3 regions of the Streptomyces sp. NPDC057900 genome follow, and region 2 is predicted to be linked to each of the others. Evidence: riboswitches for the same ligand, from Rfam matches in the RefSeq annotation. Region 2 holds a riboswitch; each other region holds the start of a gene.

Region 1 (2,255 bases), on a different contig from region 2:
AGGCCTGGGCGAGGGTCTTCTCGAAGCCGTCCGTGGCCTGTCCGGCGAAGGTCTCCTCGTCGATCAGCTCGTTCTTCAGGTTCGACACCTTGGCCGTGAACGACTTCGGCGGGAAGCGCTTCGGGTCGAGGTCGAGATCGCGGCAGACCAGGGCCATCAGCCGCTTGGAGTCCGCCGCGTCGTAGATCGAGAACGAGGAGGTGAAGCCGAGCTTCTTCGACTCGCGGCGCAGGATGCGGACGCACGCGCTGTGGAACGTCATGACCCACATGGCGTTGGCGCGCGGGCCGACGAGCTGCTCGACGCGCTCCTTCATCTCGCCGGCGGCCTTGTTGGTGAAGGTGATCGCCAGGATCTGGCCGGGGTGCACCCCGCGCTCGGCCAGCAGGTGGGCGATGCGGTGCGTCAGCACCCGGGTCTTGCCGGAACCGGCCCCGGCGACGATGAGCAGCGGGGAGCCCGCGTGCACGACGGCGGCGCGCTGCTCGGTGTTCAGCCCGTCGAGCAGCGCGGCGGCGTCGATGACCGGGCGGTGGGCCCCGTCGCGGTAGTACGCGTCGCGGGGCGGCGGGGGCCCGTCGAACACGCCTCCGAAGAGGTCCTCCGGCACCGCTTCGGGTGCGGAGTCCTCGGGGGGCGGCGGGGGCCCGTCCTCCGCGTGCTGGAGGCCGGCCAGGAAACTGTCGTCAAAGAGGCTGCTCATCGCTGTCCGAGTCTAGGCGGCCCCACTGACACCCCGGGCCCGCACGGCAGAACCCGTACCCGCCGGAGCCACACACGGCGATGTCCGGGCCACCCTGTGTAGGGAATCTCCCCGCCGCGCCCGGCCGTACCGCACCGGTTCCGCAAGGTCACGAAAATGTATCGGGCATATCGAACATCAACCTTCACAGCGGCACCATGAGTTGGCTAGCGTGCTCGTTCGGACGGCCGTACCCCCAGAGGCGAACCACGCCGAGCGGGCGTCCACGCCGAATCCGGGCCGCCCGTACGGGGTCCGGAACCGGGGACCCACACGCAGCACCGGGGTGAATCGGTCCGCAACCCCCACCAGGACCGTAGGGCAGCCTTCCGTTCCGCCCGAACCCGACAGCTAACCCGGTAGGCGGTCCACGGAAGGAAATGCCGGCCTTGGCATCGCATCGCAAACCGCGCCCCCGGGTGCGCAGCACCACCCCCGCCATCGGGTTCACAACGGCCGCACTGGCCTCCGTGACCCTGCTGTCCACGCAGAGCGCGCTGGCGGCCCCGGCCCCGAAGCCCAGCATCGAGGACGTCCAGAAGAAGGTCGACGACCTCTACCGGCAGGCGGGGACCGCGACCCAGCACTACGACGAGGCGAAAGAGGCGTCCGCCGCGCAGCGCACCAAGGTGGACGCGCTGCTGGACGACATCGCCAAGCGCGCCGACAAGCTGAACGACGCCCGCCGCACGCTCGGGAACTACGCGGCCGCCCAGTACCGCGACGGCGCGCTCGCGCCGACGGCCACCTTCTTCCTGGCCAACGACCCGCAGTCGTTCTTCGACCAGACCCACCTGATGAACCGGATGGCCGCCAACCAGCAGCAGGCCGTCACGGACTTCCGTACGAAGCAGGCGGAGGCGTCGAAGAAGCGGGCCGAGGCGGTGACGAGCCTGGAGACGCTCACCGCGTCGCAGACCAAGCTGCGCACCAGCAAGCAGAACGTGCAGAACAAGCTGACCGAGGCGCGCACGCTGCTGTCGAAGCTGACCGCGCAGGAGAAGGCGCGGCTGGCCGAGCTGGAGGAGAAGAAGAAGGCCGAGGCCGCGCGCAAGGCCGAGGAGCTGGCGAAGAAGCAGGCGGCCGCGAAGGCGGAGGCCGACCGCAAGGCCAAGGAGGCCGCCGGCGGGAGCGGCACGGGCTCCGGTACGGGCACGGGATCGGGCACGGGGTCAGACACCGGCACCGGCACCGGCACCGGCACGGGTTCCGGTTCGGACAGCAGCGCCACGACGAAGGCCGAGAAGGTCCTCGCGTTCGCCAGGGCCCAGATCGGCAAGCCGTACGTCTGGGGGGCCACCGGCCCGTCCTCGTACGACTGCTCCGGGCTGACCCAGGCGGCCTGGAAGTCCGCGGGCGTCACCATTCCCCGGACCACCTGGGACCAGGTGAACGTCGGCACCCGGATCGCCACGGAGAACCTTCAGCCCGGGGACCTGGTCTTCTTCTACGACGACATCAGCCACGTCGGGATCTACAAGGGCGACGGCATGATGATCCACGCGCCGAAGCC
Region 2 (2,255 bases):
CCGTCGCGAAGCTCAATGGCCTCGAACGCACCGGTGGAGGCTCCGGACGGAACGGCAGCACGGCCCGTGCTGCCGTCGTCGAGGCCAACCTCGACCTCGACCGTGGGGTTGCCCCGGGAGTCGAGGATTTCCCGGGCTACGACGACGTCGATGGACGGCACGAGGCATCTCCTTCTGGGATATGACGCTGGTTGTGCAGGGTCACTTTGGCCTTGCGACAAGAGCCTAACCGGCCCGGCCGTCTCAGTCGGCCGCCCGCCCGTCCCCTGGGACGAAAAAGGACCCAAGAGCAGTCATAGCGGGATGAAAGGCCAGAAATTTACTGGCCAGTAACTACAACAGTTGAACAGTCGGCACGCACTCGCGCGAGCCACCGGGGCCGCCGGACCGGCGGCCGACGGGCCCCGGCCCGGCACGCGTGGGGGGAAGACGCGAACCGGGCCGGGGAGTTCGGCGAGGAGAGTGGGTGCCGGACTACTTCGTCAGGTGGAGCTGCTGACCCGGGAAGATCATGTCGGCGTCCTCGACGATGTCCTTGTTGAGCTTGAACAGCTGCTGCCAGCCGCCCTTGACCTTGTGGTCGGCCGCGATCTTGCTCAGCGAGTCGCCGGTGACGACCTTGTACTCGCCGTCACCCTTCTTGACCTTCTCGCCGGTCGGGGTGGTCACGGTCTTCTTCTGCCCGGCCTCGGGGGCGGTCGAGCGGTCCGAGCGGTTGGTGGCCGGGGCCTCGGTGCGCTCGGCCTTCTTCGGCTCGGCCTGCTGCGCCGGGGCGGACTCCTGCTTGGGGGCGGCCTCCGCCTTGGGGGCGCTGGAGCCGGTGTCGACGCCCGGGTCGACGCCGTCGTTGGTCAGGTTGCCGGCACCGGCGCAGGACCAGGCGCCCGGTCCCTGCATGTCGAGGAGCTTCTCGGCGACCGCGATCTGCTGGGCCTTGCTGGCCAGGTCGGCGCGGGCCGCGTACTGCGTACCGCCGGCGGCGGCCCAGCTGGACTGCGAGAACTGCAGACCGCCGTAGTAGCCGTTGCCGGTGTTGATGGACCAGTTGCCGCCGGACTCGCACTGGGCGACCGCGTCCCACGTGGAGACGGAGGCGGCGGAGGCGCCGGTGGCACCCATCAGGGGCACGGCGATGGCGGCACCGGTCACACCGGCGAGCGTGGCGATACGGACGGCCTTGGACGGGCGGCGGTGCTTGTTGCCCTTGCTGTTGAGCAGCATCGAGACTTCTCCTCACCGACGCCTGCGAGGTGAGCTGTCGGGTTCGGGCCAAGTGAGTTGCCCGGTCGCACGTCCTAGCGCACGACTTAACCCCAAGCCGGTCCTGATCCGTCTTGCGACGATCGGGCCCGGCACTTACCTGGGTCCCCCGCTCCTGCCTACGGCGCTTTACGCGTCTGTTCCCTTCGACCGACGGCAGGATTCGGCGTGACGATCGACGGGGCCCGCGGTGCGAGCGGTTCTGACCGTAAACACACCGAACCCCTACATTCAAAGAAGGACATACCGGATAAGCAGCCCTTATTTGCATCTGATTAACGTCTATTTCCGCAGGTCGGAACGGATGCGGGGGGACCTCCCGGACAAGACACGCGAGTTCACGCGAAGAGACCCATGTCTCACTTAGTCAAAAGTGGGACATAGGCCTCTTAAGTACCCCAGGATCGAGGCGTCTTCGGCTGTTGATCAGACCGTTTCCACGGCCGCTTCCACGGCTGCTTCCACGCTCGTCTCCGCGCCCGGTCTCAGCCGGTCTTCACACCGAGATCGAGGTGCTGACCGGGCAGGATGAGGTCGGGGTCGGAGCCGACGGCCGCCTTGTTGGCCTCGTACAGACCGGTCCAGCCGCCGGGCAGCTCCTGCGCTTCGGCGATGGCCCAGAGGTTGTCGCCGGGCCGGACGGTGTACGTGCCGTCGGCGGCCGGCGCGCCGGGGCCGCGTCCGTCCGCGTCCCCGCGCGAGGCGTGCCGCCCCGAGTCCCGGCCGTCACCGGTCCGCTCCGGGGCCGGCGCGCCGCGGTGCTTGCCGACCGCCCCGGCGGACGGGGAGGACCCGTCCCGGCCACCGGAGGTGTCACCCGCCCCGGCGGAGCCGGATGCCGGGGGCGTGGCGTCAGGGGAGGCAGAGGCGTCCGGCTCGCGGTCCTCGCGGTCCTTGCCGGCCGGCTTCGACGTGGTGTCGCCCGACGGGGCCTTCGTGGCGTCCTCGGACGCGTCGTCCGCCGGGTCCGCGCTCTCTGACGGATCGGCAGTCGC
Region 3 (2,255 bases), on a different contig from region 2:
ACCGCGCTCGGCGTGGCCGGGGGCCTGCTCGTGCACACCGCGCTCGCCGTCGCCGGGCTGGCCGCCGTGCTGGTGGCGGTGCCGGTGCTGTTCCGCACGGTTCAGCTCCTGGGCGGGGCGTACGTGCTCTACCTGGGCATCAGCGCGCTGCGTGCGGCCCGGCGCGGCCCCGGGCAGGCGGCGGCCGCCGAAACCGCCACCGGGCGGGACGGTGACGCGCACGCCACGAACGGGACGCGGCGCGCACTGCGCCAGGGCTTCCTGACCAACGCCCTGAACCCCAAGGCGCCGGTGCTCTTCCTCAGCCTGCTTCCGCAGTTCGTCCCGGCCGGGGCCGCCCCGCTGCCCCGTACGCTGCTGCTCGCCGCGATCGTCGTACTGCTCGCACTGATCTGGTTCCCGGCCGTGGCGCTCCTGGTGGACCGGCTGGGCCGGTGGCTGCGCCGGCCGCGCACCGCCCGCGCGATCGAGGGCGGCAGCGGCGCGGCACTCACCGTGCTGGGGGCGGTACTGGTGACCGGCACCCTGGTGCGCTGACGCGGGGCGCGGGTCATGCGGCGGGGCGGTGGCGTCAGCTGACCCGGCCGTAGTAGACGCTCTTCGTCCAGATCTTCTCCAGCCGCACCACGGCACCGGTCTTCGGTGAGTGCCAGATCTTGCCGCTGCCCGCGTAGATACCCACGTGGAAGACGCTGCGGCCGGAGTGGAAGAAGACCAGATCCCCGCGCTGCCGCTTCGAGGCGGAGATGTGCCGGGTCTTGTTGTACTGCTGCTGGGCGGTGCGCGGGAGCTTCTTGCCCGCTTTCATGAACGAATAGAGCGTCAGACCCGAGCAGTCGAAACGGCTGGGGCCGGTGGCGCCCCACCGGTACGGCGATCCCTTCTTCGACGCGGCGATGTTGAGCGCCTTCATCGAATGAGTCGCGGCCTGGGCGTCGGTCACGGCGCCGGGGACGAACAGCGTGCCGCCGACGGCTGCGAGAGTCAGAACCGAGGCCGTGGTGGCTCGGGTGAGGAGAGACGGGACATGAACCTGCGCAGTCATGCGCAACCCTTCGTCAGCCGCCTGTGAAGGATGACCTGTCGGGTTCGGGCTGGCGAAGTCGCCCGGCCGCACGTGGCGGCTTCACCCCGAGGGACGACCGGATCTCCGGTCGGCCCGTTGTGCTCGGGTCCTCCACTCCTGCCGATCCACTCCTGTCGACCAGGCATCCGGACAGCGGCAGGACTCGGCGTCCGCCCGGACCGCCCCGCCGCGGTGGCGGGGGCTTGTCGTCCCAGGGATCTTGACTCACCGAACGCCGGATTTCCGAGGTGAAACAGTGATATGTGAGGCTCATCACGACTGACCCGTTCGGGTGGACAGGGGCCCTTACGGGGGGTTGCCGTACTTCTCCTTCCAGTGCCGTACCAGGGGCGGAACGGGAGATTTCACCCACGACCCACTTCGAAAGCGCAAGTTGGCCTGTCCCTCCTGCGAGGTAACACCTACGCCGAACGAGCGAGATAATTCGGTCCAGCTGTCGGGCGTGTCGGCGCAAGGGAGTTGATCAACTCGGCGGGTCGGGCGGCAGGGTGAGCCGCCCGGCGCGGCGCTCCCCGTCCAGCACCCGTAACGCCCGCGTCAACGTGGCGGAGTGGATCCGGCTTTCACCCCGCTCGTGCATCAACGTGAGCGCGTCCCGCAGGGCCGCGGCGTGCGAGGCGAGCGCCTGTGCGGCGCGCAGCGCCCGGTAGGTGTCGTCGGCGCGGGCCGGGTTGATCCGGCCCAGCTGGTCGACGACTTCCAGGTATCGGTCGACGAACTCGCCCTCCGCGCGGGTCAGGGCGGGCAGCGGCGGGAACTCGGGTGGCCGCATCGCGGGTTCACCTCGCGGCGGGCGGCAACAGGGGCCCGCGGTTCTGCAGGACGTGGTCGATCAGCCCGTAGGCCTTGGCGCCCTCGGCGTCGAGGATGAGGTCGCGCTCGGTGTCGTCGGAGATCCGCTCGGCGGGGCGGCCGGTGTGACGGGCCAGCATGCCCGTCAGCGTCTCGCGCATCCTGGCCAGTTCCCGGGCCTCGATCTCCAGGTCGGACGGCTGTCCCCGCACCGGCTCCGGGAGTTCGGGCTGCTGCAGCACGACCCGCGCGCCGGGCAGCGCGTGCCGCTTGCCGGGAGCTCCCGCGGCCAGCAGGACGGCCGCGCCGGCACTGGCCTGGCCGAGACAGAACGTCTCCACCTCGCAGGTGAGGTAGGCCATCGTGTCGTACACCG

The links. A riboswitch is a leader RNA that binds a small molecule or an ion and turns the genes downstream of it on or off. The one in region 2 is predicted to bind cyclic di-AMP.
Region 1: it holds a riboswitch for cyclic di-AMP, as region 2 does, so the genes downstream of both, ACFVQ0_RS10210 (NlpC/P60 family protein) here and ACFVQ0_RS19690 (transglycosylase family protein) in region 2, are expected to answer to the same signal.
Region 3: it holds a riboswitch for cyclic di-AMP, as region 2 does, so the genes downstream of both, ACFVQ0_RS23715 (C40 family peptidase) here and ACFVQ0_RS19690 (transglycosylase family protein) in region 2, are expected to answer to the same signal.

What each region holds. Positions count from the first base shown of each region.
Region 1 is NZ_JBHVOI010000002.1:630,205-632,459, reverse strand. Features, by position in the region: gene pcrA (DNA helicase PcrA) at 1-703, opposite strand, end outside; cyclic di-AMP (ydaO/yuaA leader) riboswitch at 960-1,124, shown strand; gene ACFVQ0_RS10210 (NlpC/P60 family protein) at 1,123-2,255, shown strand, end outside.
Region 2 is NZ_JBHVOI010000004.1:491,951-494,205, reverse strand. Features, by position in the region: gene eno (phosphopyruvate hydratase) at 1-161, opposite strand, end outside; gene ACFVQ0_RS19690 (transglycosylase family protein) at 475-1,221, opposite strand; cyclic di-AMP (ydaO/yuaA leader) riboswitch at 1,226-1,397, opposite strand; gene ACFVQ0_RS19685 (transglycosylase family protein) at 1,746-2,255, opposite strand, start outside.
Region 3 is NZ_JBHVOI010000006.1:208,860-211,114, forward strand. Features, by position in the region: gene ACFVQ0_RS23710 (LysE family translocator) at 1-537, shown strand, start outside; gene ACFVQ0_RS23715 (C40 family peptidase) at 572-1,045, opposite strand; cyclic di-AMP (ydaO/yuaA leader) riboswitch at 1,049-1,221, opposite strand; gene ACFVQ0_RS23720 (hypothetical protein) at 1,551-1,859, opposite strand; gene ACFVQ0_RS23725 (ATP-dependent Clp protease proteolytic subunit) at 1,867-2,255, opposite strand, start outside.